DNA from 2 places in the Myceligenerans crystallogenes genome. Region 1 is predicted to be linked to the other one. Evidence: riboswitches for the same ligand, from Rfam matches in the RefSeq annotation. Region 1 holds a riboswitch; the other holds the start of a gene.
What was found. Region 1 has a riboswitch for S-adenosylmethionine ahead of metE (5-methyltetrahydropteroyltriglutamate--homocysteine S-methyltransferase). Riboswitches for the same ligand answer to the same signal wherever they lie in the genome.

Region 1 (5,627 bases):
GACCCACACCAGGCGCGGGTCGATCTCCGCGACGGCGAGCTTGAGCAGGTCAGTGATCTCGCCGTCGGACGGTACCCGCGGGCTGTGGATGTCCCAGACCCCCGGGCCGATGCCGCGGGCGTAGCCCGTGGCGGCCAGCGCCGGCACGATCTCCATGCGGGACCGCGCGGCCTCGACGGACGTGACGTCCGCGTCGAGGTCGTCGATCGCGCCGACGACGTCGCCGAACTCCGAGTAGCACAGGTGCGTGTGGATCTGGGTCGACGGCGCCGCGCCGGAGGTCGCCAGGCGGAACGAGCGCACCGACCAGTCGAGGTAGCCCGGCTGCGCACCGGCGTCCAGCGGCAGCAGCTCACGCAGCGCGGCCTCGTCGACCTGGACGATGCCGGTCCCGGCCGCCTCCAGGTCCGCGACCTCGTCGCGCAGCGCGAGCGCGACCTGGTTCGCGGTGTCGCGCAGCGGCTGGTCGTCGCGCACGAACGACCAGGCCAGGATGGTCACCGGGCCGGTGAGCATCCCCTTGACGGGCTTGTCGGTGAGCGACGCCGCGTACTGCGTCCACGGCACCGTGATCGGCTCCGGGCGCGACACGTCGCCCCACAGGATCGGCGGCCGCACGCAGCGCGAGCCGTACGACTGCACCCAGCCGTGCACCGTCGTCGCGAAGCCGGCGAGCCGCTCCGCGAAGTACTGCACCATGTCGTTGCGCTCCGGCTCGCCGTGCACGAGCACGTCCAGGCCCAGCTCCTCCTGCAGCTCGATCACGCGGGCGATCTCCCCGCGGATCCGCGTCGTGTACTCGGCGTCGTCGATCTCGCCGCGCGTCCAGGCGGCGCGCGTGGTGCGGATCTCGGAGGTCTGCGGGAACGAGCCGATCGTGGTGGTGGGCAGCGGCGGCAGGTTCAGCCGGGCCTGCTGCGCCGCGGCGCGATCGGCGTACGGGGCACGGGCGAAGTCCGCGTCGGACAGCTCGCCGAGGCGTTCCCGGACCTCCGGGACGACGACGCCGGCCGCCTCCGCCCGCGCGGCCACCGCGGCGGCCGACGCCGTGAGCTCCTGGGCCACCGCGTCCCGGCCCGCGGCCAGCGCGCGGGACAGGGTGACGACCTCGGCGACCTTCTGGTCGGCGAACGCCAGCCAGCCGGCCAGCGCGGGGTCGAGGCGCGGCTCGTCGTCGACGTCGTGGGGCACGTGCTGCAGCGACGTGGACGTGCCGACCGCGATCGCCGCGGCGCCGGCCGACTCGCGGAGCGTCTCCAGGACGCCGAGCTTCGCGGCGAGATCCGCGCGCCAGATGTTGTGACCGTCGATCACGCCCGCGACCAGGGTCTTGGTCTCCAGCCCGGGAACGGTGGACGACGACGTCGCGGGTGCGGAGGCGGCGTCGGACGCCCCGGAACCGCTGCCCGGCAGCGGGGAGCTGCCGCGCACCAGGTCGACGGCGATCGCCTCGACGGCGGTGCCGGCGAGCACCGACAGGTGGTCACCCGACGCGCGGCGCAGGTCACCGAACGGCGCGGCGACCAGGATCTGCGGGCGCTCGGTCCCGGCGGCCGCGGCGGTGAGCCCGGCGTACGCGCGGCGGACGGCGTCGGACACGGTCTCGTGGTCCGCGGCGATGAGGTCGCTGACCAGCGCCGGCTCGTCGAGCTGTACCCAGGGGGCGCCCGCGGCGGCGAGCGCGGCGAGGAGCTCGCGGTACGCGGCGACGACGTCGTCCAGGCGGGACAGCGGCGAGAAGTCCTCGGGGGCGCCGTCCTCCGGCTTGCTCAGCAGGAGGTACGTGACCGGGCCGACGACGACCGGGCGCGTCACCACGGGAATCCCGCCGTCGGACGGGCGCGCGGCCTCGGTGAACTCGCGGACGATGCGGTCGTCGGCGAACGAGATCGGCGTGGACGGGCCGATCTCCGGGACGAGGTAGTGGTAGTTCGTGTCGAACCACTTGGTCAGCTCGAGCGGCGGCTGCGCGGCGGTGCCGCGCGCCAGGTCGAAGTAGCCGGCGTCCTGTGCGCCGTCCGTGAAGCGGGACGGGATCGCGCCCAGCGTGAACGTGATGTCCAGCACCTGGTCGTAACGGGAGAACGAGCCCGGGATCGCGGCGTTGCCCGCCTCCAGGCCCAGCTCGGCCAGGCGGCGGACCGTGGCGAGGCGCAGGTCGTGGGACGTGCGCTCCAGGTCCTCCTCCGTCGTCCTTCCCGACCAGTACGACTCCAGCGCGCGCTTCAGCTCGCGCCGTCGCCCGATGCGCGGGTAGCCGAGCACCGTGGCGTGGGGGAATGAGGGCAGATTGCTCTCGGTCATCTCTACTCCATCGCACCTGGCATTGAGCACCGTGCCCCGGCAGGGGTGGTTGCTGCGGCGTCACGGAGCCAGGTCTCTCGGCCGCTCTGGATGGGTGAACATGCCTCCGGGAGGAGGCGTGAGGGCCGCCCGGCGGACGTCGTCGTGCGGGCCCTCCGGACCCCGGCTCAGGCCGGGGTTGTCGTGAGTCCGGCGGCGGACAGCAGGTCCAGCGCCGGACGGTGCTTGTTGAACGTGTACACGTGGATGCCGGGCGTGCCCGCGTCGAGGACGGCCCGGGCGAGCCGCACCGTGTACTCGATGCCGCGCTCGTGCTGGGCCTCGACGTCGGGTGAGCCGTCGTCGAGCTGCAGGCCGTCGAGCTCCGCGAGCAGGCCCGGCGGCGGGACGACGCCGGTCAGCTCGTGCACCCGGCGCAGGCGGCGCGGCTCCGTGGCGGGGAGGATGCCGGCCAGGATCGGGATCGTGACCCCGGCCTTCCGGGCCGCCGTCGTGAACCCCGTGTACGAATCGGGCTCGTAGAACAGCTGGGTGATCGCGAAGGAGGCGCCTGCCTCCTGCTTCTCCAGCAGGCGGGCCACCTCCTGCTCGCGGGTCGTGCCGGCGCCGGGGTTCCCGTCCGGGAACGTGGCGACGGCGATGGTGAGCGGCTTGGCCGCGCCCCGCAGCGCGTTCGCGGGGCTGGCGGCGCAGCGCCGGGCGTCGAGGTCGCGCAGCAGGCGGACCAGCTCGGTGCTGGAGTGCACGCCGTCGGCGGCCGGGCGCCAGTCCGGCTGGTCCTTCGGCGGGTCGCCGCGCAGGGCGAGGAACGTGCGGACCCCGGCCTCGAAGAAGTCGTCGATCACCTCCGACACGTCCTCGCGGGACGCGCCGACGCAGGTCAGGTGGGCCACCGGCAGGACGGGCGTGCCCTGCAGCAGCTTGCTCACGACGTTGCGCGCGGTGGCGCGGTCGCCGCCGCCCGCGCCGTAGGTGACGGAGATGAAGTCGGGACGTGTCGCGACGAGCCGCTGCGCGGTCTCCCAGAACTTCGGCGCGGCGTCGGGACGGCGCGGCGGCATGAGCTCGAAGGAGATCGTCGGGCGGCTCGGGTGCGGCGTCTCGACTGCCATGAAAATGATGCTCCCATCGGGCCTGGCGTTAGCACCTTGCCCGCGCCCGGAGGCCGGCAGGTTGCTGCGGTGTCGACGAGCCAGGACTCTCGACCGCTCTTGATGGACGGCAAGTATCGTCACACATGTCCACGACCGGATCGTTGTCGTGCTCACGTGCCGAGACGGCGCGTAGGGTGGCAGGCATGGACAACGAAGAGCGCCTCGCCGTCTTCATCGACTACGAGAACCTTGCGCTCGGTGCCCGGGAGCACCTGGGCGGCATGCAGTTCGACTTCGGGCCCATCGCCGACGCCCTCGCGGTGCGCGGCAGGGTCGTGGTGCGCCGCGCGTACGCGGACTGGTCGTACTTCGACGAGGACCGCCGCGCGCTGACGCGGCACCAGGTCGAGCTGATCGAGATGCCGCAGCGGATGGGGGCCTCCCGGAAGAACGCCGCCGACATCAAGATGGTCGTCGACGTCATCGAGATGGCCTTCGAGCGCGACTACATCTCCACGTTCGTGATGTGCACCGGGGACAGCGACTTCTCGCCGCTCGTGCACAAGCTGCGGGAGCTGAACAAGCGGGTGATCGGCGTCGGCGTGGAGCTGTCGACGTCGCGCCTGCTGCCCGCCGCCTGCGACGAGTTCCTCTTCTACGACCGCCTGGAAGGCGTGGACGTGCCGGACGAGGCCCCGGCCCCGGCGCCGAAGTCCCGCGGACGACGCCGGGCCGGGACGGCGGCCGGCGCGCGCGCCAGGGCCGTGCCGAGCGAGGAACTCGCGGAGAAGGCCCCCGAGGCCGAGGCCGCGGAGCCGGTGGCCCCGGAGGAACCCGCCGCGAAGGACGAGACGGGTGCCAAGGGCCGGGCGGCGTCGTCGTCGGGCCGGCGCCGGAAGCCGAAGGCGACGCCCGAGCCGGCCGACGTCGGCGTGCACGACGACGTCCAGGACGACGAGGCCGACGAGCCGGGCGGCGAGTCGCCGACCATGGAGGTACGGGTCGCGCAGACGCTCAAGGACATGCAGGCGTCCGCCGAGGGGTCGGTGACCGCGTCCATGCTGAAGCGGACGCTGGTGCGCAAGGACCCGACGTTCAGCGAGTCCGACTACGGGTTCCGGACGTTCGGCGAGTTCCTGCGGTTCCTGGCGGAGCGCGGGTTCGTCGTGCTGTCGGACGGCCCGTCGAAGGGCGACCCGGAGGTCTCCCTGCCCGAGGCGGGCAACGCGGACTCCGCGTTCGCGCTGCTGCGTGCGGTGGTGCAGGGGTCGGGCGGGAACGCCGTGCTGTCGGGGCTGAAGAACCGGGTGCGCAAGGAGCGGCCGGACTTCTCGGAGAAGGCGCTCGGGTACCGCGGGTTCCTGCAGTTCGCCAAGGCCGCGCAGACGGCGGGGGCGATCGACCTGACCTGGGACGACGACGCCGACGACTACCTGGTGACCGCGCGCTGACGTCGTGTTGATCACATCCGGCGGTTTGGTCGGATTCCCCTCGGGGGCGGTGTGCCAGGGCACAATGTGCGGGTGACCTACCGGGTACTCAAGCTCATCCTCTCGCTCCTGATCTTCGCGCTCCTGCGGCCGCGGGTCACGGGCGCCGAGAACATCCCGCGCCAGGGCCCGGTGATCATCGCGAGCAACCACCTGTCGTTCATCGACTCGATCCTCATCCCGATCATCGTGCCCCGGCACGTGACGTTCCTGGCCAAGAAGGAGTACTGGACCGGGCGCGGTATCAAGGGCGCGCTGTCGCGGTGGTTCTTCACCACGATGGGGGACATCCCGGTGGACCGCAACGACCCGCGTGCCGGGCAGCGGTCGCTGGAGGACGCGCTCGCGGTGCTGGAGCGGGGCGGGGCGTTCGGGATCTACCCGGAGGGGACGCGGTCCCGGGACGGCAAGCTGCACCGGGGCCACACCGGCGCCGCGTGGCTCGCGCTGCAGGGCCGGGCGAAGGTGGTGCCCGTCGGCCTGATCGGGACCGACAAGGTCAAGCCGATCGGCAAGCTGCCGCGGCTCGGGCGGATCGAGATGCATTTCGGTGCTCCTATCGATCCGTCCCGTCAGATCGAGGCGGGCTCGAAGCCGGCGATGGCCCGCCGCCAGCTGACCGACGAGGTCATGACGTCGATCCAGAAGCTGAGCGGCCAGGAGCGCGCTGACTGACGGACGGGCAGCCGGCCAGGTGATCGTCGACGACGCCGCAGGCCTGCATGGCGGCGTACATCGT
Region 2 (5,627 bases), 190 kb from region 1:
GCGCCTGGACCGGGGCGTCCAGCCAGACGTGCGCGATCTCGGGTGCGTCGCCCGCGGCGAAGGTGGTGACGCCGGCCGTGCCGGTCTGCTCGAGCAGGGCGTCGATCAGCTTCGCCCCGGCGGCGGCGTCGACGTCGTCGGACACCGCGTTGACGGACTCGAGGACGCGTGCGGGCGTGACGCCCGCCTCCGCCCAGCCGGGGCCGGACGCGAGCGTCGAGGCGTTCCCGCTCCGGGCCGAGGTGCCGTGCTCCGCCTGCTGCACGATCACCGGCAGCGTGCCGCGGTTGCCGAACCCCGCGTCGGCGAGCCCGGCGACGTCGAACAGGGCCTCGTCGAGCTGTTCGCCCACGAGCCCGGCGACGTCCGCGGGGATGACGTAGAAGCGCTCGCCCGCGGTGCGCTGGAAGAAGGCGATGTCGCCGCGGCCCGCGGCGGGGCGGACGGCGACCGACCGGGTGCCGTCCGGCGCCGTGGTGACCTGCACGCGGTCGCCGGTCAGGAGCGTGACGGTGACGGGCTTCGCGACGGTCCGTGGAGCTGCCGCAGGTGGTGCCGTGGGCGCGGCGAAGGCGCTGGGTATCGCGCCTCCGCTGGTCAGCAGCGCCACGGCGAGGGCCGCGGCGGCGGTTGCTCGGGTACGCATTGAGGAGATCCCTTCCTCGTTCTGGGGAGACGATCACCGGCGTCCGCCGGCGATCGTTCCCCGAACGTAAACCCGGCCTACCAGGCGAAACAATCAAAGTAGGCAGGGTGGATGGTGACCTGGATCACACGGTCCAAAGCGTTGTGGCCGAAGAAGGAAGTTTTTCGGAGATCGCGTGAATCAGTGCGCCGCGAGGGCCTGCTCGACGTCCTCGACGAGGTCCCGGACGTCCTCCAGGCCCACCGAGAGCCGGACCGTGGTCCCCGTGATGCCGACCGCCGCGCGGCCCTCCGCGCCGAGCTTGCGGTGCGTCGTCGTCGCCGGGTGCGTGATCAGGGACTTGGCGTCGCCGAGGTTGTTGGAGATGTCGATGACCCGCAGCGCGTCGAGGAAGGCGAAGGTGCGCTTCTTCGCGGCGTCGTCGTCGGACCCGGGCGGGACCCGCAGGTCGAAGGTCACGACCGTCCCGCCGCCCGACATCTGCGACCGGGCCAGCTCCACCTGCGGGTGCGAGTCCAGGAACGGGTAGCGCACGCCTGTCACGCCGTCGAACCCTTCCAGCGCCTGCGCCACCTCGACGGCCGACGCCGACTGCGCCGCCACCCGCACCGGCAGCGTCTCCAGCCCCTTGAGCAGCGTCCACGCGTTGAACGGCGACAGCGACGGCCCGGTGTTGCGGATCAGCGTCTGCACGGGCCCGGTGATGAACTCCTCGGAGCCGAGGACGGCGCCGCCCAGCACGCGGCCCTGGCCGTCGATGTGCTTGGTCGCGGAGTAGACGACGACGTCGGCGCCGAGCTCCAGCGGCTGCTGCAGCAGCGGCGTCGCGAACACGTTGTCGAGGATCACGGTGGCGCCGGCCTGGTGGGCGAGCTCGCACACGGCGCGGGCGTCCACGATGTCCTGCATGGGGTTCGACGGCGTCTCGAAGAACACGACGTCGGCCGGCGTGGCCAGCGCCTCCTCCCACTGGGCGAGCACGTGCCCGTCCACGTAGTCCGTCCGCACGCCCCACTTGGCGAGGATCTCGTCGAAGATCACGACGCTCGACCCGAACAGGGCCCGCGCCGCCACGATCCGCGAGCCGCTCCGGACCAGCGCCGCCAGCGCGGTGAACACCGCCGACATGCCGCTGGCCGTCGCGTAGCAGGCCTCGGCGCCCTCCAGGACGCGCAGCCGCTCCTCGAACGTGTGCACGGTCGGGTTGCCGTAGCGGGAGTACACGAACCGGTCGAGGTCGCCCTTGAAGGCGGCCTCGGCGTCGGCGGCGGAGTCGTAGGTGTAGCCCTGCGTGAGGAAGACGGCCTCGCTCGTCTCCTGGAACTCGGAGCGCGCGTGGCCCGCACGCACGGCGAGGGTCCGGGGACGGGCGTTGGCGGGCAGGGGCTTGCGCCCGGACCCGCCCGGGATGCCGCCGGCGGGGGAGGCGCCGGTGCTCAGCCTCCGTCGCTCCTCGTGCTCGCCGGTCGTCACGCGCCGGCCTCGTCGATGATGCCCTTCCAGGGCAGCTCGCGGACCTTCCAGCCGTTGTGGTTCCGCACGCCGTCGGGCCCTGCCGGGCCCTCGAAGCCCTCGAGCACGTTGTACGACGGCGCGATGCCCGCGCTGGTGGCGAGCCGCGCCGCGCCGATCGAGCGCTGGCCGGAGCGGCACAGGAAGACGACGGGGCCGGTGCTCTCGCCGACGCCCGACTTCAGCTCCTCCAGGAACGCCGGGTTCGGGCGGCCGTCGGCGTGCACCCACTGCGTGAACACGACGTCCTTGCCCAGGGAGGCGGCGTCGGGCACGCCGATCGTGCGCCACTCGCCCTCGGTACGGACGTCCACGAGGACGGCGCCGGGCTCGCCGGCGAGGAGGTCCCAGGCCTGCTGCGGGGTGATGTCGCCTGCGTAACCGGCGGCGGGACGCACGCTGCTCGCGTCGAAGGGCCGCGGTTCGGGCTGGGCCTGGGTGGGGTTACCGGGGTCGGTCATCGCACTCCTCCATCGGTCGTGGCGGTAGCACCCTGGGCCGGTCGCCCGCGTCCGGTGCGCGCGGGTCTCCCGCGGGTTGCTGCGGGGTCGACGTGCCACGTCACTCGCCCGCTCGGGATGGTCGTTCGGAATCGTACGCCAGGGCCGCGGGCTGCCCACAGGACGGGACCAAAATGTGGACGCTCGTTGACGCTGCTGCAACCGGGTCGCAGGATGACCGCGGGTCATGAGATTCAGCGCTAAGCCCCGGCTGGCTGACCGGCAACCCTCCTACCGCGGTGGGGTGCCCCGGGTGACGACCTGGTCGTACGCGAGAACGCGTGCGACAAGTGCGGGGAGGGTTCCCCCAGGATGTACTGGAGGACGGCATGACGGCGACGACCGGCATCACCAAGATCGACACCACCGAGGCTTCCGGGGCAGCGGCTCCGGGCGATGTGACGAACGTCGCCCCGCTCCTGCCCGTCGTCGGGCACGACACGTACGTGCCCCTCGTGGACGGGCGGCGGGTCACGTACGCGAACCTCGACGTGGCCGCGTCGGCACCGGCCCTGGAGTCCGTGGCGCAGCGCGTCGCGGAGACCCTGCCGCTGTACGCGAGCGTGCATCGCGGCGCCGGCTACCTGTCGCAGGTCTCCACGGCGCTCTACGAGGCGGCCCGCCAGGCGATCGGCGCGTTCGTCGGGGCGCGCGAGGGCGACCTGACGGTCGTCACCCGTAACACCACCGACTCCCTCAACCTCCTCGCGGGCTGCGTCCCGGCGGGAGCCGACGGCGGACCGGGCCGCGTGCTCGTGCTCGACGTCGAGCACCACGCCAACTTCCTGCCCTGGCAGCGCGAGGCCGACGCGACGGTGCTGTCCGGCGGCCCGACCGTCGCCGGGACCGTGGCCCAGGTCCGGGAGGAACTGGCCGGCGCCGCCGCGGCGGGTGCGCCGTACGCGCTGCTCGCGGTCACCGGCGCGTCCAACGTGACCGGCGAGTCCCTTCCGGTCGGCGACCTGGTGGCAGCCGCCCACGAGAACGGTGCGCGCATCGTCCTCGACGGCGCGCAGCTCGTGCCCCACCGCCGCTTCTCGCTGGCGGACACCGGCGTCGACTACCTGGCCTTCTCCGGGCACAAGACGTACGCGCCGTACGGCGCGGGCGTGCTGATCGGCCGCCGCGACTGGCTCGACGCCGGGACGCCGTACCTCGCGGGAGGCGGCGCCGTCCGGCGCGTGCGCACCGGCACGACGGAGTGGCACGAGGGCCCCGCCCGGCACGAGGCGGGCTCGCCGAACGTCATCGGCGCCGTCGCGCTGGCCGCGGCGTGCGAGGCGCTGGCCGCGCTGGACCCCGCCCGCGTGCACGAGCACGAGAGCGCGCTGCGGCGCCGCCTCGTGGACGGCCTCGAGGCGATCGACCGCGTGTCGGTCGTCCGGGTGTGGACCGACGCCGCCGACCCGGTCGGCGTCGTCACCTTCAACGTCACGGGGTACGACCCGGGGCTGGTGGCCGCGTACCTGTCGGCCGAGCACGGCATCGGGGTGCGCGACGGCAGGTTCTGCGCGCACCCGCTGCTCGGCCGTCTCGGGTTCGACGCCGGGGCCGTGCGGGCGTCCGTCGGCGTCGGCACCGCCGGCGAGGAGATCGAGCGGCTGCTGGCCGCCGTGCGCGCGCTCGTCGAGGACGGGCCGCGGGGGAGGTACGACGTCGTCGACGGGCTGTGGATCGTCGTCGACGACCCGCGGCCGGTGCCGGAGGGGTCCGGGCTGGCCGGCCTGCTGGCCACCGCCGCGGCGGGCTACCTGGCCGAGGCAGTGGGCTGCCTACCCGACGAAGTCTGACATGTGTGAAATTCCCTTGAATGGCGGCTGACCTGGGGCGATAGCCCCAGTACCGTTATTGATTTCCCTTCACCGCATTTCTTGCGCGCGCGAGTTAGCCCTCGTCGGGCTACGTTCGAGAGGTGCCGGACGTGCCCGGGGGTAAAACCCCCGGGCATCACGAGAATCATCTCGGAGGGGGAGAGGGGAAAATCATGGACTGGATGTCAGGCCTGACAAGTGCGTGGAGCTCGGTCGCAAGCTTCGTCCCGAAGCTGCTCGTGTTCCTCGTCATTCTTCTGATCGGCTGGATCATCGCCAAGGCGGTGTCCAAGTTCGTCGGCATGATCCTGAACCGGATCGGGTTCACCAAGGTTCTCGACAAGGCGGGCGCGGGGCGTTTGCTGGGCGGCTCGGGAATCGAGCCGATCACGCTGCTGACCAAGATCATCTACTACTTCATCCTGCTGATCGTCCTGCAGCTCGCGCTCAGCGCTTTCGGGCCCACCAACCCGGTGACGCAGATCGTCAACGACATCGTCGCGTGGCTCCCGAAGCTCGTGGTGGCAATTGTCATCGTGGTGATCGCCGGTGCCATCGCGAATGCCGTCAAGGATCTGATCATGGCGAGCATGGGGGGCGTGTCCTACGGCCCCATGCTGGCGAAGATCGCCCACATCGCGATCCTGTTCTTCGGAATCGTCGCGGCGCTCAACCAGGTCGGTATCGCGGTTTCCGTGACCACCTCGGTGATGACCGCGGTTCTCGCCGCGATCGTCGGCGTCGTCGTCGTGGGTGTCGGCGGTGGTCTCATCGGCCCGATGCGCGCGCGCTGGGAGGGCTGGCTGGCCGCGATGGACAGCGCGTCCGCCCAGGCCGGTACCCGCGGCGTGCACCGTGGTGCGACGACGCAGGCGACGCAGCAGGTCCCGCCGCAGCAGCCCCCGGCGGGCGGCTACAACCCGCCGGTGAGCGGCTGACGGCACGACCACGTCGAACCGGCACGTCGAGGCCCCGCATCCCGAGGACGGAGTGCGGGGCCTCGCCCGTGCCCGCGGCGCCCCTGACCGGAGCATCGACCGCGGCGATTCCCGCGCGCCACGCGTGAGATCCCCTGGCGGTATCCCGCCATGGCGTATCCTCGCCGCATTCTCGATGCATCGGTATCGGCTGGAGGTGAGAGATGTTCGGGAACGTCCT

Region 2: linked by a shared signal. The riboswitch ahead of ABD208_RS12345 (aminotransferase class V-fold PLP-dependent enzyme) and the one ahead of metE (5-methyltetrahydropteroyltriglutamate--homocysteine S-methyltransferase) in region 1 are both predicted to bind S-adenosylmethionine.

Annotation. Positions count from the first base shown of each region.
Region 1 is NZ_BAAANL010000004.1:284,091-289,717, forward strand. Features, by position in the region: gene metE (5-methyltetrahydropteroyltriglutamate--homocysteine S-methyltransferase) at 1-2,304, opposite strand, end outside; SAM riboswitch class I at 2,309-2,401, opposite strand; gene ABD208_RS11540 (methylenetetrahydrofolate reductase) at 2,472-3,416, opposite strand; SAM riboswitch class I at 3,427-3,525, opposite strand; gene ABD208_RS11545 (NYN domain-containing protein) at 3,602-4,849, shown strand; gene ABD208_RS11550 (lysophospholipid acyltransferase family protein) at 4,922-5,563, shown strand; gene ABD208_RS11555 (DNA-3-methyladenine glycosylase I) at 5,517-5,627, opposite strand, start outside.
Region 2 is NZ_BAAANL010000004.1:477,333-482,959, forward strand. Features, by position in the region: gene ABD208_RS12330 (S8 family serine peptidase) at 1-646, opposite strand, end outside; gene ABD208_RS12335 (O-succinylhomoserine sulfhydrylase) at 827-2,029, opposite strand; gene ABD208_RS12340 (rhodanese-like domain-containing protein) at 2,116-2,619, opposite strand; SAM riboswitch class IV at 2,842-2,957, shown strand; gene ABD208_RS12345 (aminotransferase class V-fold PLP-dependent enzyme) at 2,988-4,448, shown strand; gene ABD208_RS12350 (mechanosensitive ion channel family protein) at 4,571-5,407, shown strand; gene ABD208_RS12355 (helix-turn-helix domain-containing protein) at 5,611-5,627, shown strand, end outside.